Regions from separate parts of the Rhodovulum sulfidophilum DSM 1374 genome, predicted to be linked through region 2. Evidence: riboswitches for the same ligand, from Rfam matches in the RefSeq annotation. Region 2 holds a riboswitch; the other holds the start of a gene.

Region 1 (15,909 bases), on a different replicon from region 2:
GTCGGAAAAAGCCGGAACGTTAATTCCGGAACACCCTGGGGCAATCCCCGGTACCGGCCCTCCCGGTTGTCCGAAAATGAGACTGGCAACATGCGTTCCATGACCAACACTGGTTCCACTCGACAAGTCCTGCCAAACATTGTCCAGACAGGACAGCTGCGCACCGTGAAATACCGGGTGATCAAGGTCGACGAGGCCGTCGACAACGGCCACGCAGATCTCTGGCAAGCCCGTCGACTTTCGCCAAAGCTCCCGCACACCGGCAATTTCTTCGACTTTGACCACAGCGCGCAGCTTTCCTTAGCAATGCCGCAGATCAGGCTTCGTCTTCAAAAGCCAGGATGATCACGACCGTCGTATCGGAGAATTCAGCGCCATCTTCGCCAACAGCCGCGCCGGCATTCACGCGCTTCACCGGAACGGAGAGCTGAGGCTCAACGCTTTCCATCAGATTTTTGGTCATATTTTGCTCCTCAATTGAAATTGATGCACCCTCCGTTTCGAAAGGCGATCATGCTATGTTGAGAGACATCAGGCCAATCTCGAGGCCAGAAAATTTACCGGAAAAGGACCACCGAAAGGCAATCGTCAGCTTCAATGCTCAAGCCGACCTGACGGGTTAAAGGTAACACGCAAAAGGTGTGCGGTCTACAAGTAGTCACGCGAAGGATTTGGACGCATCAGCGAACGGCGATGCGCGTGGAGCCAGGGGCCGAAAAGACTTTGAGGTGGCTATTTGGGGCAATCTTCATTTTCGGACATCAGTCTCTGGATTTATTTATTTCAAGCTTTTGGCCTGTTTCAGGCGTCGCAAGGAGACCTGATCGATGAGCATACCCTATTGGTTGGCTTCTCTGCCCCCAAGGGAGGATTTGGGCCCATAAAGAGGAACGAAACATGAGCCAGAGGACTCACGAATCCGATGAAGTCCCGGCATACTCAGGCGGGTGGAGTTGCTGGTCTGTCAGGCCGATTCGTCGCAGAGGCGTGACGTGCTCCCCTGAACAGTCCGCGGTTTGAGGTTAGCCTGTTCTCCAAACGAGGAGACAGACGATGCGGAAAAGCCGTTTCAGCGAAGAGCAGATCATTGTCATCTTGAAGGAGCATCAGGCCGGGATAGGTGCCAAGGAACTGTGCCGCAAGCACGGCATCAGCGATGGCACCTTCTACAAATGGCGCTCGAAGTATGGCGGCATGGAAGTGTCCGAGGCCAAGAGGCTGAAGGCCCTGGAGACTGAGAACGCCAAGCTGAAGAAGATGCTGGCGGAGCACATGCTCGACGTCGCCACACTCAAGGAAATGCTGGGAATGGGAGCAGGCGAACGCCACGCGTTCGAGTGAGCCTGCGGACGCTTCTGAAGCCCGGTGCTCGGAGACGTGCCGTGGACTGGGCCATGACAGAGAAGAACTATAACCAGCGGAGGGCGTGTGCCTTGGCCGGGCTTGATCCGCGCGTCTATCGGCGAAGGTCAAGCAGGCCGCAGGACCAAGGGCTGCGTCAGCGTTTGAAAGAGTTGTCCGGAGAACGCAGGCGGTTCGGTTATTCGACAGAGCTGCAGCGTGATGCGTCAATCGAAGATCAGATCCGGGCCTACCGCACCCAGACAGATCGCCAGGGATATGAGGTGGTGAAGGTCTATTTCGACCGTGCGGCATCGGGTGCGAGCCTGATGCCGCCGGGGATCCCCGAATTGCGCATCATCGACGATGAACTCTGGCAGGCGGTACGCAGCCGCCAAGGGGCGCTGATTTCCAGAGGAACGCGGGTTCCGGTATGGGACCGGCGGCGGCCGAGGTTCCTGTTCTCGGGCCTGATGCAATGCGGCGGCTGCGGCGGCTGCGGCGGCGGATACGCGAAGGTCAGCCAGGACGCCTCCGGCTGCTCCCGGGCCCGCAACAAGGGCAGCGCCATCTGCACGAACATGCGGACGATCAAGCGCGTGGATCTTGAGCGCAGCGTCCTCGATGCGCTGGAACACCACCTTATGGATCCCGGTCTGGTGGAAGCGTCCTGCAAGGAATACACGGCCGAGCGCAACCGGCTGCAGGACGCGGCCCTGGCCGGTCGAAGCAAGCTGGAAAAGGAACTGGCGCGCGTGAGAGGCGGCCACGCGAAGCTTGTGGACGCGATCATGGCGGGGATCCCCGCGGAGCAGGTAAAGGACCGGATGCTGGCGCTCGATGCGCGGCGCAGGGAGTTGGAGGCGGCGCTTTCCTCGGTCCCGCCCCCGGCCCCGTCCGGTTTCACCCGTCGATGGCGCTGACTTAAGGCAACCGTGATCTGAGCAATTGAACCGCGGCACGATCACTCATCACCATCGGAATCCGAGCGAGGCTGAAACGGTTCGTCGTCCGCCATATTGGCAATACCGGGTGCTCGCGCACTGACCGACATAGGTTTTGTCGAACAGGTTGCTTGCATTGACCCTCAAGCTCAGGCCTGCAAAATCGGGACTCAGGTTCTCGAAATCATAGCGGAGTGAGGCATCGACCAATGTCGTTGCCGGCAGATCCATGCGGTTGGCCGCATCGCCGAAACGCCCGCCGATATAACGCACACCAGCGCCGATTTCCAGGCCAGCCAGCGGACCACCATCCGGGAAGGTGTAGTCGCCCCAGAGGCTTGCTACGTGATCCGGTATCTGAGCCGGAACGTTCCCCAGATAGTCGTTGCTCTGTGTCACCTTGCCGTCCATGTAGGTGTAGCTGGCTTTCACGTTCAAGCTGTCGCTGAGGGCGGCGACACCTTCCAGCTCGATACCCCGTACCCTGGTTTCGCCGGTCTGGACATCGAATCTGGTATTGACGGGATCGGTCGTCGTGACGTTCTGTTGGGTCAGCTCATAGGCGGACAGGGTCACGAAGCCGTCGAAGCCGACCGGCTGATACTTCACGCCGATTTCAAATTGCTCGCCGGTTGTCGGCTTGAAAGCTTCTCCGGCGAAATCGCTGCCGGGTGTCGGCTCGAATGAGGTCGAATAGCTGGCGTAAGGAGCGAGGCCGTTCTCCGCCAGATAGACTACGCCTGCCCGCCACGTGAATTTCTCGTCATCTTGGTCGACGACCGTGTTCGTCAGCCGGTTCCGGGTCGAACTGCTGACGACGTCGTAACGACCGCCGAGCGTGAACGCCCACCGCCCCAACCGCATCTGGTCTTGCAGGTAAAAGCCGGTTTGATGCTGATCTGTCTCTTCACTGCGGGTGGTCGGCGGCATTGAAACCGGCGCGCCGTAAACCGGGTTTTCGATGTCCAGGCTGGAGGCGGCCGCCGTACCGAACCGGAAGGCGGAGTCTATGTATCGGTAATCCAGACCCACCATGAGATCGTGGGAGACACGTCCCGTTGTGAACTCCGCCTCGGCCTGGTTGTCGACAGCGAAGGACTCGAGGGACTGATCGACAAAAGAGCGTTTGCGCGGCATGGTCGTGCCGGCCAGGGCGGCACCGGAATAGCTCACATAACGGTAATCCGCGTCCTGCCTGTCAAAACGAAGGTTTTGCCGGACCGTCCAGACGTCATCGAAGTGATGTTCGAACTCGTAGCCGATCGAGCGCGACGTGCGAATGAATTTGTCGAACGAGGGTTCGCCCGCGTAGAAACTGGTCGGTATCTTTCCGAAGGATGCTGACGTCAGTGTGCCGACCGGCGGCAACACGTTGACTTGGTTCCCAAGGTCCTCACGAAGATAGCTCCCCAGAAGCGTGAAGGTGGTATCGGACGTTGGCGTCCAGCGCAGGGAAGGCGCCAGGTACTGGCGATTGTCCCTGCCGTGATCGGTCTGGGTGCCGCTATCGCGAGCCAGGCCGACCAGCCGGTACTGGAACTTGCCTTCCGCGTCGATTTCTCCGCCGAAGTCGAACGAGCCCTGGCGACGCCCAAAGGTGCCGACCGAGGTGTTGATCTCGCGAATGGTCTCGGACGTCGGCTTCTTGCTGACAAGGTTGACGAGACCGCCCGGAGCATTTTGCCCGTAGAGCACCGAAGACGGTCCCTTCAGCACCTCGATGCGTTCCAGGCCGAACGGTTCCGGCCGTCCCAGGCCCGCGAACCTGCCTTTGCTCAGCTTGAGCCCGTTGAGGTATTGGGCGGAATCGAAGCCGCGGATCAAAGTCTTGTCGTATCGCAGATCGGCGCCACCCCAATAGTCGCCGAGGACGCCGGAATTGTAGCGGATGGCCGCACCGACGGACTGAACCTGGCGCGTTTCCAGCTCGGCCTCGGTGACCACGGAAATGGCTTGCGGTGTCTCGATCAGTGGCGTGGCTGTCTTGGTGGCGGCGCGCGACGTTTCGGCCACATAGCTGTCCGAATCCTCCCCCTCACTTGTCAAGACGACCGGCGGGAGCACGACGACATCATCCTGCGCCCGCGTTTCCGAGGCTGTGGACATGAGGTTCAGACTGGCGATCAAAACAAGAGCGAACGCACGAAAATGACCCACGACACCTCCTAATATACGATAAATTTCAAGGCTTTGCGCCTTTGCCTCAAGCGTGTTGCACCCCCCATAAGAACTATGATTAAAACAGTCAAGATTACAAAGGGCATCGGAAACGCGCGACGATGAGTGACATGGATACGATTACGCGGCGTGGTTTCGTTTGCGGCGCGATGGCGCTTGCGGCCCCGGGTCTTGCCAGGGCGAACCCCGGTATCGTGGTTCGCGATCTCCTGGGCCGTGAGGTCAGGCTTGCGAGGCCGGCCAAGCGCGTCGTGCTGGGGCAAGGGCGTTTTCTCAGCATGATCGGCATGGTTCATCCGGATCCAATCGCAATTCTTGCCGGCTGGGCTGACGATCTGAACAGGACGTTTCCGAACGAGGCCGAAGCATGGAGCAGCCGGTTTCCCGCGCTCAAGTCACTGCCCGTCATCGGCCGGCGAGTCGGCAGCGACTACGCGATCGAAAGGCTGCTGATGCTTCAGCCAGATCTGGTGCTGATCAGCCGTTTCAATGCCGGACCGGTCGACAACGACGGGAGCACGTCCTTCATCCGCAGCCTCACCCAGGCGGGTCTCACTGTCGCGGTGGTCGATTTTGCACAGGATCCGCTGAAGGACACGGTTCCGAGCCTTCGAATCCTCAGCCAGTTGCTCGGGCAGGAAACACGCGGCGAAGACACGATTTCCTTCTACCAGGCGACGCTGAAACGGATCACCGGGGCGTTTGGCGATCGATCCAGAGCCCCCACCGATCTGGTCTTCCACAGCCACGCGGGGGTGATGCCCTGCTGCGCCAGCATCGCACGGGGCAGCTTTGCCGATCTCGCCGCCCTGGTGGGTGGCCACAGTATCGCGGCTGACGTGTTGCCGAAAGCGGTCGGTCCCATCAATCTCGAATACATGCTGACGCGCCAACCTGATGTCTATGTCGCAACCGGCGGACTGAAAGGGGACGCCGCAGGCGGTATCTCCATCGGTGCGAACGTCACCGAAGCCCAAGCGCGCGAAAGCTTGATCCGGATCGTCTCGGATCCCGGCATCGCGGAACTGAACGCGGTGCGCAACAAGCGCGCCTACGCCGTCTGGCATGGTCTCAATGAGACGCCGCTGCATCTGGTTGCTCTCGAAGCACTGGCCGGCTGGCTCAACCCGGGCATCAAGGATGGTTTCGACGCTCGAAAGACGCTCGCCGCATTTCGCAAGCGCTTCCCGTTGCTCCCGCAGGACGGTGTCTACACCGTTGCCCTCGATCTCTCAGCATGAGCGGACCAGATGACCAGCCGTAAGCTTACCGTATATTCCACCCGCCACCGCGAATTCACGCAGTTGTTGGCCGACGGTTTCCGCCAGGAAAGCGGGGTCGAGGTGACGATCCGGGACATCAAGTCCGACGCAGCTCCGCTGATGCAGGAGGAAGGACCTGATTGCCCCGCCGATATCGTGCTCACGGTCGATTTCCGACGGCTCCTGAAACTCGCGGACGCCAACCTTGCACAGCCGGTCAGATCCGGCACGCTTGATCGACTGGTGCCAGCCTACCTGCGCGATCCCGAGGGCCGCTGGTTCGCGCAATCCATGCGCGCGCGCCTCATCTTCGTGGAAAAGTCGCTCGATGTGACGCGTCTCGACTATGACGACCTCACAGACCCGCGCTGGCGCGACCGGATGTTCATCCGGTCGGCTGACCACATGTTCAACACGGGTTTGATTGCCGCCTACCTGGCCCGTTACGGGCAGGAGAAAACCAAAGCCTGGCTGGCGGGCATCGCCGCCAACAACCCGCTGGGCAATGGAGGTGATCGGAACGCCGCGCGGGCGATTGCCGAGGGGCGGGCCTTGATCGGTGTCGCCAATTCCTACTACTTCGGTGAAATGCAAGCTGGCGCAGGTGGTTCGGAGCAGAAGGCCTGGAGCGAAAGCCTGCGGGCCATTGTGCCGACATTCGATGACGGCCGAACCCCGATCAACATAACCGGCGCCGCTGTCGCAACACATGCACCGCATCGCGAAGAGGCCGTCGCCTTCCTGGAGTACCTTGCCGGAGACAATGGCCAGCAGATCTACGCGGACGTCGGCTACGAATACCCTGTTTCGGAGAGGGTCGCTCCGAATCCCATCATCCGCAAGGCCGGTGAACTTCGGCCGGACACCCGCCCCTTCCCGGCTATCGCGGCGTTCAGCGAGACGGCCGAGGCTTATGCCCGGAACAGGCCGTGGAACCAAATTCGCATGAAAGACCCCCTACTTTGAGACATTCTCTGCAGATACCGGCCGCGGCTCGGTCACTCGCTCAAGGTTATGCCAGTTTCGTCAGATACAGGTTTCTGATCCTCATCCTCATGCTTGGGCTGCTGGTCATCGCGTTCATTTGCGATGTCTTCACAGGACCGGCCGCCTTGTCACCCGGCGTCGTGATCACCGGCCTTCTGGATTCCGCCGGGTTGCCGAGTTCGATGCACTACATCCTGTTCAATGTCCGCCTGCCCTATGCGGTGATGGCGATCCTTGTCGGCGCGTCGCTTGGATTGGCGGGCGCGGAAATGCAGACGGTCCTCAACAATCCGCTCGCCAGCCCCTTTACGCTGGGTGTCTCCGCCGCCGCTACCCTCGGGGCCGCTCTGGTTCTGGTGACGGGCCTTTCGGTGAGCTGGCTTCCGCAAGAAGCACTTTTGCCGGCAAGCGCTTTCCTGTTCGCGGCGATGGCCGCACTCCTCATCCACGTGCTCGCGCAAACGCAAGCCAATGGTGCCGACAGCGTGGTCCTGTTCGGTATCGCCCTGGTCTTCGCGATAAACTCTGTTGTGGCCCTGCTGCAATTTCTGGCCGATGCCGACACGCTGCAACAGATCGTATTCTGGGGCATGGGCAGCCTGGGCCGGACGACCTGGCCGAAAATCGCAACCGTGGCAGGCGTTCTGATCGTTGCAGTCCCCCTGTCCTTGCGAAATGTCTGGAAGCTGACTGCTCTTCGTGCTGGCGAGGCACAGGCTGAAAGCCTGGGGATCGATACGAAACGGCTTCGGCTGACAGTAATGTTGCGCGCAAGCCTGTTGGCAGCTGTCGCGGTCTGTTTCGTCGGCACGATCGGTTTCGTCGGCCTTGTCGGGCCGCATATCGCGCGGCTGCTTCTGGGTGAAGACCACCGCTTCTTCCTGCCAGGCGCTGCGTTTGCGGGAGCGCTGATCCTTTCGCTGGCGTCGATCGGGTCCAAGATGGTCATTCCGGGAGTGATAATCCCACTCGGTATCGTCACCTCGATCGTGGGAGTCCCGCTGTTCCTGTCGCTGCTGATCGCCAGGGAGCGTCATGCATGACAGGTCTCGCAATCCACAATCTTTCAGCCGGTTACAGGCGCCGACCGGTGATAGAAAACCTGTCACTCTCATCGGTGGCACCAGGATCACTGGTTGGCCTTCTCGGCCCGAACGCCTCCGGCAAATCGACGCTTCTGCGCGCCATTGCCGGCCTCGGCGCAGGTTCCGGCCGCGTCGAGTTGAACGGCGTGGATCTGGCGGCCGCCGACCACAAGACTCGCGTCGAGACAATCGGTTACCTGCCCCAATCCTTGCCGCCTGCCAGCCCTCTGCTGGCTTACGAAGCGGTGCTGGCCGCCTGCCGCGCGGTCAGGGCGCTGGATACGCCAACCGCGGAACAAACCGTCGAAAACGCATTCTCCGCCCTCGGCATCAGCCATCTCGCACTCGAGCGCATGGATCGGCTGTCGGGAGGACAACGTCAGATGGTTGGCCTTGCTCAAGTCACCGTACGGAACCCGAAGCTTCTGCTGCTTGACGAGCCCACCAGCGCGCTTGATCTGAAATGGCAACTCGCGGTGATTAACGCCGTTAGAGACCTCCTGCGTGAAACCGGCGCCATCGCCATGATCGCCATCCACGATATCAATCTCGCGATCAGGTCCTGTGATCAACTCGCTGTGCTCTCGGAGGGCTCGCTGATCGCTTTCGGCCCCCCGGAAGAGGTGATTTCTTCCCCGGTAATCTCCCGTGCTTACGGGGTCCCCGCTCGTATCGAGCATTGCGCCGCAGGCATCCCATTGGTTCTGGTGGATCACGCAACGCCGTAGGTTGTCGGCTGAAACGCTCGGCGTTCAGTCCCGGCATCTGGTGGATCGGATTGAGGATGTGACCTTCCCCCGCAATCAGGGCCGGGTTGATCCAGGATCTTCCGGTTGGATTTGAGTGTTGAGCGGCAGCGACATTGAGATCCTGCTTGCCCAGATGATACTTCACCGCGACCAGCCGCGGCGGCTCGTGGCTACGACGGAAGGAAAATACTAGGCGGCAGTGATTTCGCCGCGTTGGCCCCGGTCCGAGCGGGTGGCCGTTGAGATTTCGCCGCGTCGGCTTCGCTCATTTCGCCAGGTCATGACCGTCAGGAGGGATCGGCCCGCCGGCAACTGCCGACGGGCCGGCAGGATCAGGCGCGCTCGCCGAGGGCTCGGATGTGGGCGGGCAACCGATCATGGCTGCCATACATGAAATGAGCTTCCATCCGTTCGGAGTAGCGGCTGGCCTCGGTGGTGCGCCCCACGGCCTCGGCCACCTCGCGGATCAGCATCGGATTGGCCCCGCAGCAGACCCCCAGGTAATCGACCCCCATCGCATGGGCCTCGCGGGCGAAGGCGCCGATCTCGTACCGGCTGCATTGAAGCGGATCGAGCGCGGTCGGGAAGGTCCGGCCGTGGGGCGCGGGGCAGGAACAACCGGGATCGGAGAGATTGAAGAAAGTCGGCTCTGCAGGCGTGGTGCGATAGGGAACCGGCAGCGCGCCGACATGGCACGAGACGGCGGCGCGCACTTCCTTGAGCCATGGCAGCATCGTCTCTGGCCCACGGAAGCAGTTCAGCCCGACCACATCGGCGCCGCCCTGTTCGAGCTGCTGGCAGGTTTCAACGATGCCGACGCCATCCATCATCGCGTTCGCGGCCATCGGCGCGATCGTGAGGACCACGGGCAGGCCGCTGGCCTTAGCAACCTCAAGCGCCAGAAGCGCCTCGCCGGCATAGTAGAAGGTCTCGCCCACGATCATGTCGGCGCGTTCCTCGACGGCCCAGCCGACCATCTCCTCGAACATGGCACGAACCTCGGCCTGCTTGCCGGCATCGACGGGGTCCCAGATATTGGTGTTGGAGATGTTGCCGGCCATCAGGTTGCCGGGCTGCATATCCGCGACCTCGCGGGCGATGCGCAGGGCGGCGCGGTTCAGCGGCTCTAGCAGGTATTCCTTGCCGATGACCCGCATCTTTTCGCGGTGGCCGTTGTAGGTGAAGGCCTCGACGATGTCCGAGCCGGCGTGCTGGAAGTCGAGATGGAGCGCGCGCAGTGCCTCCGGGTGATCCAGCGCGACCTCGGGGACGAACTCGCCCGCAGCGAGATAGCCGCGACGTTCCAGCTCGAACAGGAAGCCTTCGGCACAGATGACGGGGCCGGCGTCGAGCGCGGCGGTGAGCGGGTTGGCGGTCATGACCATGATCCTTCTTCAGAAGTGACGACCATCGTTGGGGGAGCGCCGAGTCTGACTGGTCGCGGGCCGCGGTCCGGCGCAATTGATCCTCGGATCGGCGCGGGGCGCGCGCCGACTGTCTCAGAGGCGGGAACGTCGTACAGCTGCGCCTCCGCGCCGTCGCGGTCGGGGCAGGGCAAGATCAAGGCGGCGGAGCGGCTTACGCAGGGAGGCCCGGATCAGTTCGCAGAACACCGCGACGGCCGGTTTCGATCGCTCCAGATCCATGGCCGCGATACAGGCGTAGATCGCCTCGTCCTTGTAGGGCGCGTTGCCGGGCATCGAACCGAGCCATTGCATGTAGCCCAACTGTCCCTGTTCCCGGGCCCGTTCAGGACTTTCGGGCGCCATGATGGGTCCGTTGATCGTGGTGTGAAGATGCATTGCGCCCTCCGCGCGAATGGGGCGGAGTCAACCGGCGGTAGCAATAGTCTCAGGACGGCATGGTCCATCTTATCTGCTCCTCGTCCGGGGCACCCCGCCCGGGTTGGTATCGAACAGATGGCAGGTCTCCTGACTCGCGGGTCGCCGCTCCCCCGATCCTTCCCGGGCCTTGCTGCCCAGTGGTCGCTTCGGGGTCGCTCGCCGCCTACAGTTGCGGGGGCAGTCACGGCGTTGGGCCTAAGCCCGCACCGCGTTCCCTTTTAAGGTTGGCCGGACATACCGGATAACCACCATCTACTGTACCATGTCTGGGTCTCCTTGTCGGATCAATACCGAATATAGCTGGTTCAGTGTCGCGGTCACCTGCAATTGGAATGGGCTATGTTACGCAAATCGGCTTGGAGATTTGTTGCTTGAATCCAGAGTGATAGCTGGGAGGCGTAAGCGACTATTACCGCCGACCTACCAGATCAAGAACTGGCGGGCCTATAGCCACGCCAGGTGGTGGTCTTCGCAGGTCTGCTCATGCCAACTGGCTAGCACCCTGGATTCGCAACATGAATCCATACTGCATTTGCGCAACAACGCCTGTCTCAATGCTTCATTGCAGGACGACCAGTTCGTGGTCTTGTCGTTTTCGGGGGGGGCAACTGCTTATGGTCTCCCCGCTATCGTGCTGGATTCAAGTAGTGACTCCCCAGAGGCGATTTGTGCAACAAAGCCATATGAGCCAGAACCGCTCCAACGCTTCATCCTGCGGCTCGGCTTCGACCGAACCCCACGGCTAGCAACAAAGCCACCGATCCGGCGCCGAGAGCGACACCCAGAACGCCTCCATACCCAATCTGAGCGGCCATGGCCGCACCTGCAGACATGGCCGCAATCGCGGCGAATTGTCCGGACGTAAACTGCAAGGTGAAATCCGTGGCGGCGCTTTGCGGCGCGGCGCGGTCCATCATCATGGTCGCCATCACGACCGAAACCGGATTATAGCACAGGAAATAGGCGATCGCACCAAACGCCGCTGCTTGTGTGAGCCCCCAGGCCGGCAATAGAAGCGCTGCGACACCGGTGATCTGAAGGCCCACCCCCATAACCAGCGCGTCGCGACGACTGAGGCGATGCATGAGCCATCCGCTGATCAGGGCAGCGACGAGACCGGCAATGGAGCCGAACACATTCACCACCAGGCCGATCCGGGCTGGCCCCCATCCCTGATCTACCAAAAGCGGCATCAGAACAGCATAAGCCATTCCGCTCGATGCCGAAACGAGCAGGACTATTCCCAACCAGCACCTCTGTCCCGGCTGCCACCAGAACACCGTCATCCTGCGATAGAGCTTACCCGTCGCATCCCCGTATCTCTGCCAGGCGGGTTCCTCGAAGCCAATGAGCTGAACCGCGGGAATCGCCGTGAGAACCGCAAGGAGTGTCAAACAGCCTTCCCAACCGATCTGGGGGTAGAGCATCAAAATCAGACCGCCTCCCACCATATTTCCCACCAGGCCACCAGCGATCTGCAATCCGTTCCCCAAACCACGGCCGGTCTCTGGCAATAGGCGACATGCCAGCCCATCCACGGCGATGTCCTGGGTCGCGGCCAGTAACGCCACGCCAAGACAGAGCGCATAGACGAGTGGAAAATCGTCGATCACATCGAACCTGCCAATTGCCAGCAGAAGCAAGACCAAAAGTCCCTGCGTCAACAGCAGCCAGCCGCGGAAATGGCCGCCTCGGCCGATCGTGAAGCGATCTATCATCGGAGCCCAGATCAGTTTAAGCGGCCAGATCAGTCCCAGCATGTAGACCAGCCCCAATACATCGAGCTGGGCTCCCTCGGTCCGAAGGATTGCCACCAGGGCGACCACGAAAAAGTTAAGGCCGAGATATTGCGTCGAGTAGAGGCTTGCGAGAAGAGTCCATTGACGCATGCCCAGGACATCGGTGCCACCCTCACACCGCAAATCATCCGCCATGATCAGAACCTGTGCGTCAGGCCGACGGTCACTGCGCGCCCACGGGCGATCCCACCATAACTCGCGCCACTGTCAGGTGCATAGTAGCCGTAAAGCTCGATCTGCTCATCCAGCAGGTTCTCCACGGCGACATAATACTCGGTTTGCCCTTGCGTCAGCTCCAGTCGCATATCGAGCTTGTGATAAGGGTCGAGATCGAAATGGTTCTGTGGGTCAGCTGGGCGGCTCCCGACGAAACTATAGTCAAGCCGCGCGTCAAGAATCGGATTTGCAAGCCCTAGAAACGACTGCACCGTTCGCCTGTAATTCGTCGAGAGATGAGCGGTCCAAGGGGCGACATCGGGCACCTTGTTTCCGGAATTGACATCCCCGTCGCCGATCCCGAATACATTTGAGGTGATTTCGGCATCGACATAGCTCACACCGGCCGAAATGGAAAACGCGGGGCTGGCATGCCAAGTGCCCTGAAGCTCCAGGCCGCGGCTTTTGGTATCGGCATTCAGAGTGCTGACGACATAGGTCACTGAATCGTAGCTCAAAAGGTGATTGTTGTCGACCTGACTGGCGAACAAGGCGCCGTTCAACTCCAGTGCGCCATCCGCGAAAGCAGTCGAAAAACCGACTTCAACAGTGTCGTTCGTTGCACCATGATAGGGGTCGCTATCGGCCGGTTGTGTGGCGTAGATATTATAGCCACCCGGCACATGACCACGCGCGATTTTTGCGTGGAGCGTGGTTGCAGGAAAGACATCCCAGGACAGGCCAAGCTGCCCCGTCAGAAAGTCTTCGCTACGCGAGCGGCTCTCATACACAATCGAGCTGCCGCCGTGATAGGCGCCATCGTAGCTGGACTCCGTCCAGTTTTGCCTCAGCCCGGCACTCAGATCCACCTCGCCCCCCAGAGGGATCGTCACGTTGCCGTAAAGCGCATAGCGTTCACTTTCGAAATCGCGGAACGTCGCGCTGGACGTCCCGTATGTATTTCGCGGCGTATCATAAGACCCATCGAAATGCTCAAAAGAGGCCCCGATGACCCAATCGAATGGGGCCCCTTCCGAGGACGCCCACCGGATGTCCTGATTGAAGACCTTTTCCCGCGCCTCATCGATATTCCAGAACTCTCCCGGTGTGCCATAAAGGGCCTCGTAGAGGATCCGGTCATACGCCGCGACCTCTGTATTATCGCCGGTCAGATAGGAGGTGAGCGAGGTGATCCGGCTCCCCCCGAGATCGTGCGTAATCTGAAGCGATGTGCGATCAATCGACTTTTCGACCTGATCGTAGAGGCCCCGGGGAAGATCAAGCTTGCCGTAGCGATCATAGGGCTTGAGCATGATCAGATTGGGCAATGCCTCTATCTTCTGGTGCTCATATGTCAGCAAGGCCGATGTTCCCTGTTGCCCCTCCCACAGAAGCGAGCCACGGAACGCAAACTCCTTCGGGTCGCTCACCGGCCCGCCCGTCTGCAGGTTTTCCACCCAATGTTCACTGCCAGAATAGCGGAGGGCCACCCGACCGCTCAACGTCTCGGACAACGGCCCACCCACGGCCCCTTCCAGAAGGTACTGCCCCTCCTGTCCGATCTCGCTGCGCAGATATCCTTCCTGCACACGGCTCGGTTTTGCAGTGATCACATTGACAGTCCCGGCCAAAGCCGCAGCGGAGGATTTCGTACCCTGAGGCCCTTTCAGGACCTCGATCCGCTCCGCGTCGAGTGTTCCCAGCGAGATATGCCGCGCGCTCAACGGGCTGCCGTCCAGTGTAAATGTTGCCGCACTGTCATCGAGGCTCATGGGATACATCGACCCGACACCGCGGATGTAGATAGTCGAGAGGTTCGTTCCCCCCGACGAGTTCACACCAATCCCGGGGGTTGCCCGCAGAACATCTTCGAAATTTCGCAACCGCCCCTTTTCGATATCTTCACCCTCATGCACGGAGGAGAAATTGAGGGGATCATCCTGCCCGTTGATTGTGATCGGATCGAGTTGAACAACCCCCAGGAACTCGGATGACACCTGCTCTTGGGCCTTGGCCATGGGGGGCAGGAAGGTGACCGTGCTGATCGTCAGGATCACAACGAGGCCCCGCGGACGGGAATAAGGGCGTGCTGGCAAGTGCATAGGACGTTTCGGGCTCCATGACTGTGATCTCACGCGGGACAAATCAGATCACGCCTTGCCGTGCCGCCCGATTTCGATCAAACACAATCCTGATACAATCAATCAGGTATAATTCCAAATGGGGCAGGCGATGGGACATGCATTTGGGGAGGCGCGTGGTTTCATACCGGTTTCCAAGGCCTTACGTGACACCGGTCTGTTCCACCCCACGCAGGGCCGTCAATGTCGAGCCGTCTTCCTCAAGTTGCAGGACGGGGTAGACCTCCTTTACTGGGCTGGCAGTTTTCAGGGCGGCATGGAGCTGCCGCTGAAAGACGACAGCGACCGTGTCAGCCTGAGCTTCACCACGAATCTCAAGGGCACTGCCTCGCGGAGCTTCACTGACAAGCCAGACGCCGTCCTGCCTGTGCGATGCAACACGGGTTCAATAGAATATCGGCCAGGGCGCAGTGGCATCTACCGGCAGAAGGGGGCGCTCGAGAACCTGACGATCATGGTCGAAAACAACCTGTTCAACCAATGGGTGGATGATGACGACACCGAGCTTGTAGAGCTCACCAAACATGGCGGCTCAAGCGGGGGTTATCTCGGGGGAGAGCTGTCCGCCGTCATTCATATGCTGAACCGCGAGCTTGCATTTCACGATCGTGACCAGCCATCACAACGCCATCCGCTTTGGTTCCAGGCACAGGCGCTATCGATCGCAGGCTTGTTTCTGGAATGTCGGACGCCTTCGCGCGTCGAAAGCGTGAACCCCGATTTGAGACGTCAGCTTTTGCACGCGAGAGATTTGCTTCTGGCGGATTTGAGTGCTGCGCCCAGTATTCCTGCACTTGCGCACGAGGCTGGTCTGAGCGCCCCCTCACTCACACGCGGTTTCAAAAAACTCTTCGGCACGAGCCCCTACAAACTGTTTCAGCGAGAGCGAATGCACGCAGCGCACCATCGACTTTCGATCGGACGCGCTTCTGTAACTACGGTCGCGGCAGATCTCGGCTATATTAATCTCAGCCATTTTTCGGCAGCTTTTCGCAAGGAGTTTGGAGTGTTGCCAAATAAAATGAACCGAAAGGGATGAAAGCATAGACCCGCGTCTGGCCTGTCCGCTGAAAAGTGGTCCTCCCCGAAGTAGGCTTTCGAGCTAAATGGAGGACGAATGAATGGGCCAGAAGAGGGCTGTTATTGCACAATCGAAGAAATCAGCGGCTGCAGCGGCTTGTACGAAGGGTTCCTGCTCGCCAAGCAGCGCAATGTCCGGCCTCGAGAGCCACTCGGCGACGCGAGATCCTTCGATTATACAACAAAGCGCAGAAGAGGCACAAGCCGGAGGAGATCGGCGCGAAGCCTAGGCAGGTCGACTTGCTGGTATCGCAGGGTCGATCAGTGGCGGAGGCGGTGCGGTCCATCGGGGTGACGCAGTTTACCCATTACCGCTGGCGTGCTTGACTTACCACTGAACTTT
Region 2 (15,909 bases):
CCTTCCCGCCATGGCGCATCAGCAGCTTGAGGCTCGCGAAGAAATCGGGGGGCTTCGACGCCTCGTTCCCGGGAGGAGCCCCGGCCATCGCCGCTTCGGTCATCGTTCTTCTCCTTTTTCCGGCGGAGGGATCGCCAGGATCCGGCACCGCTCCGGGGCGCCTGTCACGACCCGGTATTTCAGGCGGTTTCGACCCGGGGAGGGCCACGATCACGCCGATCGCCTCCCGGGCCCTGTCCCTTGCGCGCGTCCAGGGACGACCCCGCCCCCGTCCAAGGGCCGCCGCGGTTCATGACCCGCGCCCGCGGTGGCGCGCGGAGGGGCGCGGTGGCGCGCCCCACGACAGGCGCGGATCGCTCAGAAGCTCTGGGTGAAGCGGATGCCGACTTCACGCCCGCGCCCAAGCTGGTAGACATCGCCCAGACCGTAGCCGCTGGCATCGAAGCCGTAGCTGACATAGGTCTCGTCCGTCAGGTTGGTGGCATAGAGATCCAGCACCCGGTGCTGTCCCATGTCCCAGGCCAGCCCCGCATCCACCAGCCAGTAGCCGCCCTGGCCGAGGCTGTTGGCCTCGTCGAACCAGACCTTGCCCTGATAGCTGAGGCCCATGCGGGGGATCAGGCTGCCGCGCCCATGGCCCAGATCATGGGTGTAGTCGACCGCCAGCCGCGCGGTGAAATCCGGCGCATAGGGCACGTCATTGCCGTCATGGTCGGTGCCCGACGCGTCGTCGTAACCGGTGAAGCGCGACGAGCCCCAGGTGGCGCCGCCGGTCACGCCCCAGGCGCCCCGGTTGACGCGCAGCCTGGCGTCGATGCCCTTGGCCGTCACCTCGCCGACATTCTGCAGATATTGCGAGGCGGCCGGGCCCACGAACATCTGGTAATCGTCCGTCACGCTGTAATAGGCCGCGACCGACGCCTCGACCGACCCGTCGCCCGAGCGGTATTTCAGCCCCGCCTCGCCGTTCCAGGTCGTCGCCGGATCATAGGTGTAGGAGATGTTCGAAGGCGTCAGCGTCCTCGTGAAGCCGCCCGCCTTGAAGCCGCTGCTGACGATCCCGTAGGCCTGCCAGTCCGGCGCCAGCGCATAGCTCACGCCCAGTTTCGGCGAAAGCGCGCTCCAGTCGTCGCTGCCGTCGAGGCTCACGGCGCCGGTCGCGGTCGCATCGGTCTTCTCGTAATCCCAGCGCGCCCCGGCGGTGACATCCAGCCGGTCGGTGGCGTGCCAGGTCAGATCGCCGAAGGCGGCATAGCTGTCTGTCTTCTGCAGCGTCGAGGCGCCATAGGCGTCGCGGTGAAACTTGGTATGCGAATAGAACAGCCCGACCACGTAATCGACAGGCCCTCCGGTGGCCGAGGACAGCCGCAGCTCCTGGGTCAGGGTCTTCTGCCATTCCGGGGTGTCGGACCCGAAGATCGTCCGGTCGAGGGACCGGTCCTGATACCCGGTCAGCAAGGACAGCTTTCCCCAGCCGAGATCGTAATCGGCGGTCAGCCCGTAGCTGTCGGTGTCCTGGATGTAATCCGAGGGGAAGGGCACCGCCTTGCGGCCGCTCAGCTCGGTGCCCTTCACGAACTGTTCCTCGCTGGAATCGATGCGATTGCGCGCCGCGCTCAGCATGATGTCAAGCGAACTTCCCTCGGGGGCATAGCGCAGCCGCAGCTGCGCGCGGTCCTCGACGGTGCCGCCCACATCCTCGCCGGTTCCCATGACATCGAGATCGTCATCGGCGTCGTCGCGCGCCAGCGACAGATCGGCCCAGAGCCCGTCGCCCAGCTGCACCTGTCCGCGCATCTGCGCCTGATAGCCCTGATCCGAGCCCCCGGCCGACCATGAGAAGGGCGCCCCGTCCCCGGGCTTCGTGGTGGTGACATTGATCACGCCGCCGACCGCGCCGCGGCCGTAAAGGCTGCCCTGCGGGCCGTAGAGGACCTCGACATTTTCCAGCGCGCCGGGGAACATCTGGGCCAGGACCGCCGGATCCTGCGGCAGACCGTCGACATAGACCTGTACCGAGGGGTTGTAATAATCGAGCGAGGACTGTCCGCGCAGCGTGAAGTTGGAATAGACCCGGGCCGAGCGGGTATCGACGGTGAGGCCGGGAAAGACCCGGTCCAGATCGGCGATATTGCGGACCTCGCGGGCCTGGAGCTGCAAGGCATCGACCTCGGCGACGGCACCGGGAAAGCTCAGCGCCTCCTGCGGCCGCTTGGCGCCCCGGACAAAGATCGTTCCGAGATCGAGTTCGCCACCGGCCGACCTGTCCCGGGCTTCCAGGGGCGTCGCCGCGAAAGCCAGCGAACCGAAAGCCAGCGCCGCGACACAGGCCGTATTGAGCAGACTGCGCATCATTCGGCTATCTCCATATTTTTCAAGGGAATTTCAGACGCGGGGCAAGTGCCCGCGAGGTGCCGCACCAAAGGCAGCGCAGACATCAGCAGAACCACGGCCAGACCGAAGACCGGCGCATAGCCCATATGCTGCGCCAGCTGTCCGGCCAGGATGCCGGTGGCGACCGCAAGGGCGGCGTCGAGGCTCTGCAGCAAGGCGAAATCGGTCGCGACCTGAGCCGGCGCGCACCAGTTCATCATCTCGGCATAAAGCGCCACGAAGGACACGGCCGTCAGCGCGGACAGGCCCAGCTGCAGCGCCGCGAGTTGCCAGAGCGCACCGGGCGCCACAGCCCAGACGGCAAGCCCCACGCAGCATGTCCCGATCCCGCCGCCCGCTGCCAGCAGCACCGGGCGCGGGCCGAAGCGGCGGCACAGCACCGTTCCGGCCGCCGCCGCGATCAGCCCCACCGCCATGCCGCCCGCGCCGCGCAGCCAGCCGATGAACTCCATCGAGAAACCGGCATCGACCAGCATCGGGCCGGTCATGGCCAGCCCCAGCCGCACCCCGCCCTGCCACAGCAACAGCAATCCCGCGCCGCGCATCAGGACCGGGTTCTTCAGGCTGAGAAGCGGCGAAGGGGGCCTTGCCGCCGGTTCGGGCCGACCGATCCGCAGCGCGCGCACCGGCAGCGTCAAAAGCAGCATCGCGACCGCGAGGAAGATCATCGAGATCTCCCATCCCAGCCGGGCATAGATCCACAGCCACAGCCCGCCGCCGATCAGGAAGCCCGCATAGCCTCCGACGGTGCTTGCGCCGCTGGCCAGCGACCGCGTCCGGCGGGTGGTGGCATGCACGCCCGCGGCATCGGTGGCGATGTCCTGCGTGGCCGCCAGGACCGCCATCGCGAAGACCACCGGCAACAGCGCGCCCAGATGGTGTTCCGGCGCGAAGGCGGCACCGATCAGGAAGCACAGGCACAACAGGCCCTGGCAGGTCAGGATCCACCGGCGCGGCGTGGCGAAGCGGTCGACCAGCGGCGACCAGAAGACCTTGAGCACCCAGGGAATGAACAGGAGCGACAACAGCCCGATCCGGTCCAGCCCCACGCCCGCATCGCGCAGCACCACGGGCAAGGCGCTTTGCACCATGCTGCCGGTGATGGATTGCGCGGCATAAAGCCCGACAAGGGCAAGTGCCGGCATCCATATCGGCCGGATCGGTGGTGTCGCTGGTCGCACGGTTCTGGCCGTCCCCGGAATAGCCTGGTTTTCGGTCGCCTGGTTTTCGGCGGAGTATCAGGGGACTATGCCGGGGGGGAGTAGTTGACTATTGTGATCAGGTACTCCGATAATGGGATCGGACTTTTATTTTCCGGGAACCGTCAGGATGGGCCTTCAGATCGAGACACGCCAGCTCGCGCATGCCGAACCGCATGAGGTGGCGGTTCTGGGACCGCAGCCCCTGTCCTCGTCCTTCGGCGGCATGCCCGAAAGCGGCAGCTACCGCATTCTCGGTCTGCGCAAGGGCGTGACGATCTCGCTTTTCGATATCGAGACCGGCACCGGCATGGCAGCGGACATGCATACCGCCCCCTGTGTCGCGCTGAGCCTGCTGTTCGAGGCGGCCGGGACCGGCTGGATCACCGAAGGCGAAGGGCAATTCGGCCCGATCCCGCTGCGCCCCGGCATCTACTGCATGATCGCCCCGGCAGGCGCCACCGGGCAGGACCGGTTCAAACCCTCCTCGCGCCTGCGCGGCATCGACATCCGGCTTGAACCGTCCTTCTGGTCGGCGCTTGGCGGCCCGTCCTCGATCGACGCCCTCGGGGCCGGGCATCCCCATGCGGCGATGGCAAGCCCCTCGGTCTGGGTCGGCCTGTTGCCCCTGACACCGCGCCTGATGGCCGACGCCCAGGCCCTGTTCCGCTCGGGCATGTCCGGCACCGCCGATCTGACCGTCGAGGCCCGCTCGCTCTACATCATCGACGAGGCGATCCGTGCCCTTGCCGCCGGGGTCAACATGGCCACCGCGATCGCTCCGGCGCCGCTCCTGGCGCGCGACAGGCGGGCGGTGCAAAGGGTGATCGCGCTGATGGAAGGCGATCTCGGCCGCGCCTGGACGGTCCCCGAGCTTGCGCAGGCGGCGGGCATTTCCCACAATCGCCTCAAGCAGAGCTTCCGGGCCGAGACCGGCTGCGCGGTCTACGCGTTCCTGCAGGAACGCCGCCTCGGCGAAGCCCGCAGATTGCTGCTGGAGGGCAAGGGCTCGGTGACGGATGTCGCGCTTTCCGTCGGATATGGCAGCCTGAGCCATTTCACGGCCCTGTTCCGGCGGCGCTTCGGGCAAACCCCATCGGATGTGCTTTCGCTGTCGAAAACGGCGCGCCGCACCGGGTAGCGACCGGAAAGACCGGGCGTCGGAGCAGCTCTTTCTTCAGCTCGGTGCCCGGCGATCGCGAGGCGCGCGCCCGGACGGGATCGGCCCGGGGATCCCGGACATCCACGCGCCGTGCCTCCCGAGGCAGCCGAGATGACAGCGATCCCGGCCAAGCGGCTCTGGCAGCCTGCCAATAGCGGGCCCGAACCCCGCAGGAGAAGGCCCCGCCCGCCAATCTCGTGGCAGCAGCGTGAGGCCCCGGGTCAGAGCGCGTCCTGCCGAAACGGGGCCGCGCAGAACATGTCCCGCGCCACCCTTCGGGGTTTCCGCAACGCGCCCGGCAGGCCCGGGATCACACCCTCTGGCGGGTGCGGAGGGCGGGGTCGGCAGCGGGGTCGGCTCCCGTGGGCAGCTGCTGGGCCAGAAAGGCAAGCCGGTGCGACCAGTCGCAAAGCGGGCCGGCATCGCGGCCGCCCAGCAGGACCGTCCGCCCGGGCATCCGCGCGGACAGACGTTCGGCCAGCGCCGCCCCGCGCATGGCATCCTTCGTGCCGATGCCGACACGCCCGGCATAGACGATGACCGGACAGCTGCCGGTCTCTCCGACAGCGTCGTCGAGTGCCGCGCCCGAGGCCCAGGGCACCATACGGACGGAATATCCGGCCTGTCGCAACAGATCGGTCTTGGCAATGGCCCCGGCGATTTCCGTGCAGCCATAAGGCGCAAGGACAAGAACCCGCCCCTTCGGCGCAAGCGAGGTGGCGGGTCGGCCGGCCCGCAGCAGAAGCCGGTTCAGGCGTACGGTCGCCAGCGTCACCTCGAAGCCCGAAAGCGCGCTGGCATGCCAGGCTGCGGCCAGCGCGGCGCAAAGCGCGTCGACGAAGCCCGCCCGCGCCGACAGCGTTTCCAGGGCCGAGGGCGGCAGGTCGGGCACCGCCTCCTCGGGCGCCCGGGCAAGGTCGCGGACGAAGCCGTCCGCCAGGTCGCGCCAGTCCGCCTCGCCGCCGCATTCCTCGCGGTAGAGCGCAGCGGCCCGGTCGAAGGCAAGCGCGGCGGTCGCCGCATCGAAATCCGCCCTGTCGGCCAGCGGCCCCGAGGGCGGGGCAAGCCGCATCGGCCAGCCCGCGAAGCGGCGTTCATCGGTCGCGCCGGCGCTGAGGATCTGCATCTCGCCGTGGCGCGGGTCGGTCCGGATCGCCGAGGCCAGCGACAGGACCGTCCGTGCCGGACCCTCCAGCCATTGCAGGAACCAGCCCCGCTCGAACAGCAGGACCCCGGTCACGTTCCGGTCGCGGTTTCGCAAGGCGTCCTCGGCGGCCATGGCCCCGGCGGAGGCAAGGTCACATCCGGGATGGGCGCGGCTCTTGTAGGCGATCCGGAACAGACGCCCCTCGGCGGTTCCGTCTTTCGGGCTTTCTTTCAGCATCCCCACGGCCTCAATTGCAGGCACGGGGCCAGGGGCAAGGCAGCGGATACGGGCCGCAAGGGCATCCCGGTCCGACACCGTGTCCTCCGGGGCACCCCGCCCGTTTCAACACCAAGCGGATGGCAGGTCTCCTGGCTTGCGGGTCGCCGCGGTTCCGGGCCTTCCCGGGCATCGCCCAGTGGCATCTTCCAGAACCGCTCGCCGCTTACAGTTGCGGGGGCAGCCGCGGCCTTGGGGAGATCCCCCGCACCGCATTCCCTTTTCAGTCATGCTCCCTGCAGGCGAGAGCATGCGCACCATCCGTCGCAATGGTAGACAAAGCCGCGGCTCCTGTCGAAGAAATCCGTGGCCTCCACCAGGGAATGCGGCCGCGCGAAATGCGCGCAGCCGCGTCCCGGGGCAGCGGCGCCTATTCGGCCGCGAACTGGTTCATGGTATTGGCCGAGCCGCCCGCCTTGAGGGCACGTTCGCCGCCGACCATCTCCTTGAACGTGTCGCCCAGATCCGAGCCGACCTCGTGCTGGTGCCGGACCGCCGAGATGCCGCGCCGGATTTCCTCGCGCTGGACGGTCGCGACATAGGCCAGCATCCTGTCCTCGCCGAAATAGCCGCGGGACAGCTCGTCCATCGCCTTGGCGGTCAGGTGGAAGGTCGGCAGGGTGATGAGGTTGTGGAACACCCCCGCCCGGGTCGAGATGTCGGTCTGGAAGGCCCTCAGCCGGGCATCGGCCTCGCGTCCCAGATCGGTCTCGTCATAATCGGGCTTCATCAGCTCGTTGCCGTCCGGATAGCTGTCCTCGGAAATCGTGCCCTCGGCCAGCCATTGCGCGCGGACCTGCTTGCGCAGGTTCAGCGTCCAGTTGAAAGAGGGAGAGTTGTTGTAGGTCAGCTTGGCATCCGGCACCGCCGCCCGGATCTCGCTCACCATCGAGGCGATCTCGTCGACATTGGGGGTGTCGGTCTCGATCCACAACAGATCGGCGCCGCCCTGGGTCAGCGAGGCGATGCAATCCTCGACCACCCGCGCCCGCCCGGTGCCTTCCATGAAGGGGAACAGCCCGTTGGGCAGCCGCGCGGGGCGCATGAATTCGCCGTCGCGGTAAAGCGCCAGCTCGCCCTCGCGGATCGGGTTCTCCTCGGTGATCGGCTCGGTCTTCAGCCATTTGATGTACTGGCTGGCCAGATCGCCCGGCGCGCGGCTGACCGGCACCTTCTGGGTCAGGCCCGCGCCGAGGCTGTCGGTCCGGGCCACGATGACGCCATCGTCGACGCCCAGCTCCTCGAAGGCCAGACGGCAGGCGCGCAGCTTCTCGATGAAATCCTCGCGCGGGACCGTGACCTTGCCGTCCTGGTGGCCGCATTGCTTGGCATCCGAGACCTGGTTCTCGATCTGCAGGCAGCAGGCGCCGGCCTTGATCAGCTCCTTGGCCAGCAGGTAGGTCGCGTGCTCGTTGCCGAAGCCCGCATCGATATCGGCGATGATCGGCACGACATGGGATTCGAAACCGTCGATGGCCTCGATGGCGGCGGCCTCGGCCGCCGTGTCGCCCGCCGTCCGCGCCGCATCGAGGGTCTTGAACAGATCGTTCAGCGCCACCTCGTCGGCCTGGCGCAGCGAGGTGTAGATCTCCTGGATCAACTCGGCGACGGCGGTCTTTTCATGCATCGACTGGTCGGGCAGATGGCCCCAGCGGTTGCGGAGCCCCGCCACCATCCAGCCCGACAGGTAGACATAGACGCCCCTGGCCGAGCCGCGCAGCCGCTTGACCGACTTGATCATCTGCTGCGCGTGAAAGCCCGACCAACAGCCCAGCGACTGGGTCGAATTGCGCGGGTCCGCGTCATAGGCGGCCATGTCCGCGCGCATCACCGAGGCCATCTCGCGGGCGATGTCCAGATGGGTGGCATAGGTGTTCTGCAGCTTCAGCTGCACGATGTCATCGACCGAGACCCCACTGGACGAACGACCGGAGGGGTAACGGGACAGGACGTCCGAACGAAGCTCCGAATAGGTCTTTCTCTGGCTCATGGCTTTTCCTTTCAACGTGATCGGTCACGGGGTCGCAGGGCGCGGGGCTGGCCGGCGCGGTGGGGGCGGGGCATTCCTCCGGCAGCGGGCCGCCGAAGGGGGAGAGGATGCGGATCGGGTCCATCAGTCGAGCGCGTTCAGAACGGCATAGGCCGGGGTGGTGATGAAATCGGGCAGGTTTTCGGCCGTCGCCGCCTCCTGAAAGATACGCGCGGCCGAGGCGTAATGGCCGCGGTGGAACCCGCCCGGTCCCGTCCGGCCGAGGATCGCGGCGATCTCTTCCTGCACCAGCGCGTCGAGCCAGGTGGCATCCATCCGCCGCTCGGTGCCGTCCCGGGCCGCGACCCGGGCGCCGTGGCGGATCCACTGCCAGATCTGGGCACGGCTGATCTCGGCGGTGGCGGCATCCTCCATCAGGTTCATGATCGGCACCGCGCCGCGCCCCGACAGCCACTGCGCCAGATATTCGATGGCAACCGAGATATTGGTGCGGACCCCCTCCTCGGTGATCCTGCCCTCATGGGGGCGCAGCAGCATCTCGGGCAGAAGCCGGTATTCCTGGCGCGGCGTGCGGATCTGGTTCGGGCCGGGCATCTCGGCGTCGAAAACCGCCATCGCGACCGGCACCAGATCCGGGTGGGCGACCCAGGTGCCGTCATGGCCCAGCCGCACCTCGCGCAGCTTGTCGGCCCGGACCCTGGCAAGGGCCGCCTCATTGGCCTCGGGGTCATTCCTGACCGGGATCTGCGCGGCCATGCCGCCCATCGCGTGAACGCCGCGGCGGTGGCAGACCTTGACCAGCCGCGCGGCATAGGCGGCAAGGAAGGCCTCGTCCATGATGACCTCTGCCCGGTCCGGCAGAACATAGTCGGCATGCGCGCGCAGCGTCTTGATATAGCTGAAGATATAATCCCAGCGGCCGCAGTTCAGCCCGGCGATGTGGTCGCGCAGCTCCCAGATGATCTCGTCCATCTCGAAGGCCGCGGGCAGGGTCTCGATCAGCACCGTCGCCTTGATCGTGCCCCTGGGCAGACCGACCCTGTCCTGGGCGAATTCGAAGACCGAGTTCCAGAAGGCCGCCTCGCGGTGGCTCTCGATCTTGGGCAGGTAGTAGAACGGCCCGCGCCCGGTCGCGGCCAGCGCGCGCCCGCAATGAAACAGCGTCAGCCCGAAATCGAACAGCGCCGCCGAGACCGGACGGCCGGCCAGCAGCACATTGGCCTCTTCCATATGCAGCCCGCGGGGGCGCGCGATCAGCAGCGCCGGGTTTTCGCCCACCCGGTAGGACTTGCCGGTCTTCGGATCGTCATGGATCAGCGTGCCGTCGCGATAGTCCAGCATGTTGGCATGGCCCGCGACGATATTCGCGAAACTGGGCGCGGTCGCATCCTCGAAATCGGCCATGAAGACCCTGGCGCCGGAATTCAGCGCGTTGATCATCATCTTGCGATCGACGGGACCGGTGATCTCGACCCGCCGGTCGGCCAGCGCCTCGGGCACCGGCGCGGCCTGCCAGACCCCCTGCCGGATCGCCTGGGTCTCCTCGAGGTAATCGGGCAGACGGCCGTTGTCATTGCGTTCCTGCCGGCGTTGGCGGGCGATCATCAGCGCATGCAGGTTCATCCCGAACCGGCGCTGCAACGCGGCGATGAACTCCAGCGCCTCGGCGGTCAGGACGCGCTCGGCCCCCGGCGCCTCGCGCAGGACAAGTGGCGTGGATGCTGTTGGAACATGGTGGTCGAGAGACATCGCGGGCACCTTTCCCTGGCTGTATGCGGCCGTATCCGACCTCTGATGTCACTCTAGTAATGTCATGCCGCATGTGCATCATGGCGCGATAGGAATAAGGTCATGTTGTCGGTGTTGTCAGCGCGGTCGCGCGTGTCTTGTAAGGTTTGTCACAATGGCGAAACGCGGGGAAAAGCTGGTCATCGGCCAGCGGCTGAAGGTGCTTCGGAAATCGCTGGGCCTGACCCAGGCGCAGATGGCGGCCGAGCTGGGGATCTCGCCCAGCTACATCACCCTGATCGAGACCGATCAGCGCCCGGCCTCGGCGCGGCTGCTGATGCGGCTGGCCGAGGTCTACGACCTGAACGTCTCGGAACTGGCGCCCGGGATCGATGCGCAACTGGCCTCGGATTTCGCGGCCGCGCTGAAGGACCCGGCGCTCGAAGCCCGCGGGGTCGGCCGGGCCGAAATCGAGGCGGTGCTGCAATCGGCGCCCGGGATCGCCGCCGCCCTGGTCCGGCTGCAGGCGAAATACACCCATGCGGCGATGCAGGCCCAGGCAGAGGACAACCCGCTGACCGACCGCAACAAGGTCGAGCTGCTGGGCCAGATCGCGCGGCCGGTCGAGATCGTCCGCGACTGGTTCTACGAGACCCAGAACTATATCGACCGGGTCGACCGCGCCGCCGAGGCGGTGGCGGAAGAGATGGCGCTGCGCCGGACCGAGCCGCATCTGGCCCTGACCGAGCGGCTTGCCGATCACGGCATCCGGATCCGCATCCTCCCGGCCCCGGTGATGGGCGGCAGCCTGCGCCGCTTCGACCTGCACCGCCGGGAATTGCTGCTGTCCGAGCTTCTGGGCCAGTCGAGCCGCCGCTTCCAGATCGGGGTGCTGCTGGCGCGGCTGGAACAGCAGGAGCTGATCGATGCGGTGATCCGCTCGGCCGGGTTCGGCGACGGGTTCGGGGCCGGGGATGCCTGCCGCCTGGCCCGTGTCAGCCTCGCGAACTATTTCGCCGCGGCCCTGATGATGCCCTATGGCCGCTTCCTGGCCGCCTGCGAATCCGAGCGCTATGATGTCGAGCTGCTGAGCCACCGTTTCGGCACCAGCTACGAGCAGACGGCGCACAGGATGTCGACCCTGCAGCGCCCCGAGGCGCGCGGCATCCCCTTCTTCTTCGTGCGGGTCGACCGGGCGGGCAATGTCTCCAAGCGCTTCAGCGCGGGCCGCTTCCCGTTCTCGCGCTTCGGCGGAACCTGTCCCCTGTGGAACATCCATGGTGCCTTCGAGGCCCCGGGCCGCGTCCATACCCAGGTGATCCGGATGCCCGAGGGGGCCAGCTATTTCTCGATCGCGCGCACCGTCACGCGGGCGGGCGGCACCCATTCGGCCCCGGCGCCGCAGCTGGCCATCGGGCTGGGCTGCGACATCGCCTATGCGCCGCGGCTCGTCTATGCCGACCAGCTGGATCTCGGCCGGGTGAAGCCCGTCGATATCGGGCTGAACTGCTTTCTCTGCGAACGCCGCGACTGCGCCTCGCGCGCCCAGGCCCCGATCAACCGCAAGCTTGCCGTCAACGAACTGGAACGCAGCCTTGCCGTCTATCGTTTCGAGGGCGAGTGAGACCTGTCCTGCATCGCGGAGGTGCCCCCGGGGGCGCAGGACGGGGCGTCAGGCGGTCGCGGCCCTGCGGGATGCGCTCCGGGTCAGGTGCAACCGGCGCAGGAAGGCCAGAACGAACAGGCCCGTCAGCACCAGGATGATCGTGGCCGCCGGCGCGCTGTCGAGGAAGAAACTGGCATAGGTGCCGCCCAGCATCGCCACGGCACAGACCAGAACCGACACTGCCAGCATGCGCCCGAAGCTGCGCACGATCAGGAAGGCGATGGCCCCGGGCGAGATCAGCAGCCCGACCGCAAGCACCAGCCCGGTGGCCGAAAGCGTCGCGACGATGGTCAGGGACAGGATCGCCAGCAGGCCGTAATGCAGCAGCCCGACCGGCAGGCCCGAGGCCCTCGCCTGGGCCGGGTCGAAGGCGTAAAGCATCAGATCCTTCCATTTCACGACCAGAACCAGGCTGACGCAGACCGAAATCGCCCCCGCGGTCCACAGATCCGCGGGACCCACCCCCAGCATGTTGCCGAACAAGACGTGATCCAGATGCACATTGGTCCGGAGCGCGACGAACATCACGATCCCCAGACCGAACATGCCCGAGAACACCACGCCCATCACCGTGTCCTGCTTGATCCGGCTGTTCTCGGACAGGAACCCGGTGGCGACCGCGGTCAGCATCCCGGCCGCGAAGGCGCCCAGGATCAGCGGCAGCCCCGCGACATAGGCCAGCACGATGCCCGGCAGCACCGCGTGGCTGACCGCATCCCCCATCAGCGCCCAGCCCTTCAGCACCAGAAAGCAGGACAGAAGCGCCGTCGGCACCGAGACGATCAGGGCGATCGCGAAGGCGCTCTGCATGAAGCCGAACTGGAACGGCATCAGAAGCGTCTCGAGCATCACGCCGGCTCCTCTGTCAGGGCGGCGGCGGCCTTGCGGCGGGCGGCCAGCAGCCCGTGCTTGGGGGCCATCAGGAAGGTCGCCAGGAAGACAAGGGTCTGCAGCACCACGATCACGCCGCCGGTGGCGCCGTCGAGGAAGTAGCTGATATAGGCGCCCGCGAAGCTGGTCGAAGCACCGATGGCGACCGAGGTCAGGATCAGCCGCGGGAAGCGGTCGCAAAGCAGATAGGCCGTCGCGCCCGGCGTCACCACCATGGCGATCACCAGGAACGCCCCGACCGTCTGCATCGCCGCCACCACGCTGGCCGAGAGCAGCACGAAGAACACCGCCTTCAGGAGCCCCGGGCGCAGGCCGATGGAGCGCGCGTGGCTTTCATCGAAGAAGGTGACCATGAGGTCCTTCCATTTCAGCACCAGCACCGTCAGCGACACGATCCCGATGAGCGCCAGCTGCAGCGTGTCCCCGGGGGTGATCGCGAGGATGTTGCCCATGGTGATGGTCTGGATCGAGACCGACATCGGGTTGACCGAGGCCATGAACAGCCCGAGCCCGAAGAAGGCGGTGAAGATGATGCCGATGACGACATCGGTCTTGAGCCCGGATCGGTCCGACAGGAACAGCATCGCTCCCGCCGCCAGCCCGCCCGACAGGAAGGCGCCAAGCGCGAAGGGCAGCCCGAGGATGTAGGCCCCGGCCACCCCCGGCACCACGGAATGCGAGAGCGCATCGCCGATCAGCGACCATCCCTTCAGCATCAGGTAGCAGGACAGGAAGGCGCAGACGCCCCCGACCAGCGCCGAGACCCACATCGCGTTGGTCATGTAGCCATAGGCGAAAGGCTCCAGCAGCGCGCTCACTGGCTGCGCTCCGCCTTGCGGGTGCGCTCGCCATATTGCACCAGCGGGCGCTCGTCATCGGTGAAGATCGACACCTGCCGCATGTCGTCATCCTCGTGCAGATCGGGCCCGCCCAGGGTGAAATGGCGCAGAACGCCGCCGAAGGCCGCCTCGAGATTCGGGCGGGTGAAGGTGGTCTCGGTCGGGCCATGGGCCAGCACCGTGCCCTTCACCAGAATCGTGCGGTCGCAGAATTCCGGCACCGAGCCCAGATTATGGGTCGAGACCAGCATCACCCGGCCCTCCTGCTTCAGCGCGCGCAGAAGCGCGATGATCTGTTCCTCGGTCTTCACGTCGACGCCGGTGAAGGGCTCGTCGAGCAGGATCACCTGCCCGTCCTGGGCCAGCGCGCGGGCCAGGAAGACACGCTTTTTCTGGCCGCCCGACAGCTCGCCGATCTGGCGGTGGCGGAAATCGCGCATCCCCACCCGGCCGAGCGCGGCATCGACCGCCGCGCGGTCCGCCTTCGCGGGACGCCGCAGAAAGCCCATATGCCCGTAGCGGCCCATCATCACCACATCCTCGACCAGAACCGGGAAGGACCAGTCGACCTCCTCGGATTGCGGCACGTAGGAGATGAGGTTGCGGCGCAGCGCCTCCTTCACGCCGAGGCCCAGCAGGCGGATATCGCCCTGCGCCACCGGCACGAAGCCCATGATCGCCTTGAACAGCGTGGATTTCCCGGCGCCATTGACCCCGACAAGGGCGGTGACGGTGCCGCGCGGGATCCGGAACGAGGCATTCCTCAGCGCGGTATGGCCGTTGCGGTAGGTGACCGTCACCCCGCGCGCCTCGATGCCGCTGCCCGGATCCGCGGCGTCGGGCCGCGCCGCCCCGGTCTTCTGCAGCTCATCCTTCATGCTGTCCCTCCTGCCGGAAAGGCCCCACCGGATGTTGCGCACCGGAAGGGCCGTCTGCCCCACCGGGCGTCTAGTTCGTGGTCGCGCTCAGCCCGTCCGCCACGGTCTGCGACGTGACCCTCAGCAGGTCGAGATAACTCGGGACCGGCCCGCCCGGTTCCGAAAGGCTGTCGACATAGAGCACGCCGCCATAGCTGGCGCCGGTCTCGCGCGCGACCTGTTCGGCCGGGGCGGTGTTGACGGTGCTTTCGCAGAAGACCACCGGAACATGGTTCTGCCTCACCCCGTCGATCACCGCGCGCACCTGCTGCGGCGTCCCCATCTGATCGGCATTCATCGGCCAGAGATACAGCTCCTTCATCCCGAAATCGCGTGCCAGGTAGCTGAACGCGCCCTCGCAGGTGACCAGCCAGCGCTTCGCCTCGGGAATGGTCGCGATCTCGGCCTTCAGGGGCTCGAGCGTGGCGCGCAGCTCGTCCTTGTAGGCGCTGGCATTCCTGACATAGGTCGCGGCATTCCGGGGGTCGTGCTCGGCAAAGGCTTCGAGAATATTGTCGATATAGACAAGCGCATTGTCGAGCCCCATCCAGGCATGCGGGTTGGGTTTGCCCTGATAGGCGCCCTCGGCGATCGGGATCGGGTCGATGCCGTCGGTCAGCGTGACCGAAGGGACATCGCCGAGATGATCCAGGAACTGCTGGAACCAGAGCTCGAGGTTCAACCCGTTCGACAGGATCAGGTCGGCATCCTGCGCCCGGACGATGTCGCGCGGCGTCGGCTCGTAGCCGTGGATCTCGGCCCCCGGCTTGGTGATCGACACCACATCGGCCGCATCGCCCGCCACATGCCGGGCCATGTCGGCCAGAACCGTGAAGGTCGTCACCACCTTCATCCGGTCCTCGTCCGCAAGCGCAGGGCCCGCCATCAGCCCGGCCGTGGCCGCCATCCCCATCATGCGTGTCATCTTCAAGCTCATGGACCATCCTTTCCCTGTTCGAGCGATCGTCATGCATGGCCCCAGTTGCAAGCCAGTCGCAGATACAGATAGCAGATCCACCCCTTATTGCAACTCATTTGCAGATAGAGACCTCGCGAGAGGGCTGAACCCCGCGGCGCGCCTCTCGGGCCGTCGGACAAGACAGGGCAGGCTGTCGTCAAGACGGATGACCTTGACAGGCGTTCGTGCTATGGGATCGCTTCAGCCCGACCGGCCCGCTCCGATGTCGGGCACGCGACATCACGGACGGAGCGGACGCCCCATGACCAAAGCCAATCACGAGTCCCTGCTCGACATCTGTCGGCGGCACGGTCTGCGCATCACCGGGCAACGCCGGGTCATCCTCGAGGTGCTGGACGCGTCCGGGGATCATCCCGATGTCGAGGAACTGCACCGCCGGGTTGCCGCCATCGAGCCGGGGATCAACATCGCCACCGTCTACCGGACGATGAACAAGCTTGCCGAGAAGGGGCTGATCGAACGCCACATGTTCGAGGACGGACGCCTGCGCTACGAACCCGCGCCCGAACAGCATCACGACCATTTCATCAATCTCGAGACCGGCGAGGTGGTCGAATTCAGGTCCGACGAGATCGAGCGGCTTCAGGAAGAGATCGCCCGCAAGCACGGCTTCGAGATCGTCAGCCACAAGCTGGAACTCTATGTCAGGGCGCGCAAACCCCGCTGACCGGGCGGTCGCAGGGGCCGACCCTGCAGCTACCTCATTATTATCATGAAAACT

The links. A riboswitch is a leader RNA that binds a small molecule or an ion and turns the genes downstream of it on or off. The one in region 2 is predicted to bind cobalamin.
Region 1: another riboswitch for cobalamin. It lies ahead of A6W98_RS03920 (hypothetical protein); the one in region 2 lies ahead of A6W98_RS19520 (BLUF domain-containing protein).

Annotation. Positions count from the first base shown of each region.
Region 1 is NZ_CP015418.1:783,230-799,138, reverse strand. It holds gene A6W98_RS03965 (PatA/PatG family cyanobactin maturation protease) at 1-285, opposite strand, end outside; gene A6W98_RS20820 (hypothetical protein) at 317-463, opposite strand; partial or broken gene A6W98_RS20150 (transposase) at 1,054-1,544, shown strand; gene A6W98_RS03950 (TonB-dependent siderophore receptor) at 2,313-4,442, opposite strand; gene A6W98_RS03945 (ABC transporter substrate-binding protein) at 4,574-5,704, shown strand; gene A6W98_RS03940 (extracellular solute-binding protein) at 5,714-6,691, shown strand; gene A6W98_RS03935 (FecCD family ABC transporter permease) at 6,781-7,755, shown strand; gene A6W98_RS20145 (ABC transporter ATP-binding protein) at 7,752-8,525, shown strand; gene A6W98_RS03925 (homocysteine S-methyltransferase family protein) at 8,879-9,925, opposite strand; gene A6W98_RS03920 (hypothetical protein) at 10,046-10,348, opposite strand; cobalamin riboswitch at 10,451-10,658, opposite strand; gene A6W98_RS03915 (MFS transporter) at 11,098-12,324, opposite strand; gene A6W98_RS03910 (TonB-dependent receptor) at 12,327-14,402, opposite strand; gene A6W98_RS03905 (helix-turn-helix domain-containing protein) at 14,578-15,525, shown strand; partial or broken gene A6W98_RS22280 (IS3 family transposase) at 15,909-15,909, opposite strand, start outside.
Region 2 is NZ_CP015419.1:83,238-99,146, forward strand. It holds gene A6W98_RS19500 (ABC transporter ATP-binding protein) at 1-103, opposite strand, end outside; gene A6W98_RS19505 (TonB-dependent receptor) at 358-2,355, opposite strand; gene A6W98_RS19510 (MFS transporter) at 2,352-3,539, opposite strand; gene A6W98_RS19515 (helix-turn-helix transcriptional regulator) at 3,724-4,734, shown strand; gene A6W98_RS19520 (BLUF domain-containing protein) at 5,066-6,139, opposite strand; cobalamin riboswitch at 6,244-6,455, opposite strand; gene A6W98_RS19525 (isocitrate lyase) at 6,549-8,168, opposite strand; gene aceB (malate synthase A) at 8,292-9,917, opposite strand; gene A6W98_RS19535 (helix-turn-helix domain-containing protein) at 10,072-11,520, shown strand; gene A6W98_RS19540 (metal ABC transporter permease) at 11,569-12,411, opposite strand; gene A6W98_RS19545 (metal ABC transporter permease) at 12,411-13,271, opposite strand; gene A6W98_RS19550 (manganese/iron ABC transporter ATP-binding protein) at 13,268-14,170, opposite strand; gene A6W98_RS19555 (metal ABC transporter substrate-binding protein) at 14,241-15,146, opposite strand; gene A6W98_RS19560 (Fur family transcriptional regulator) at 15,430-15,855, shown strand.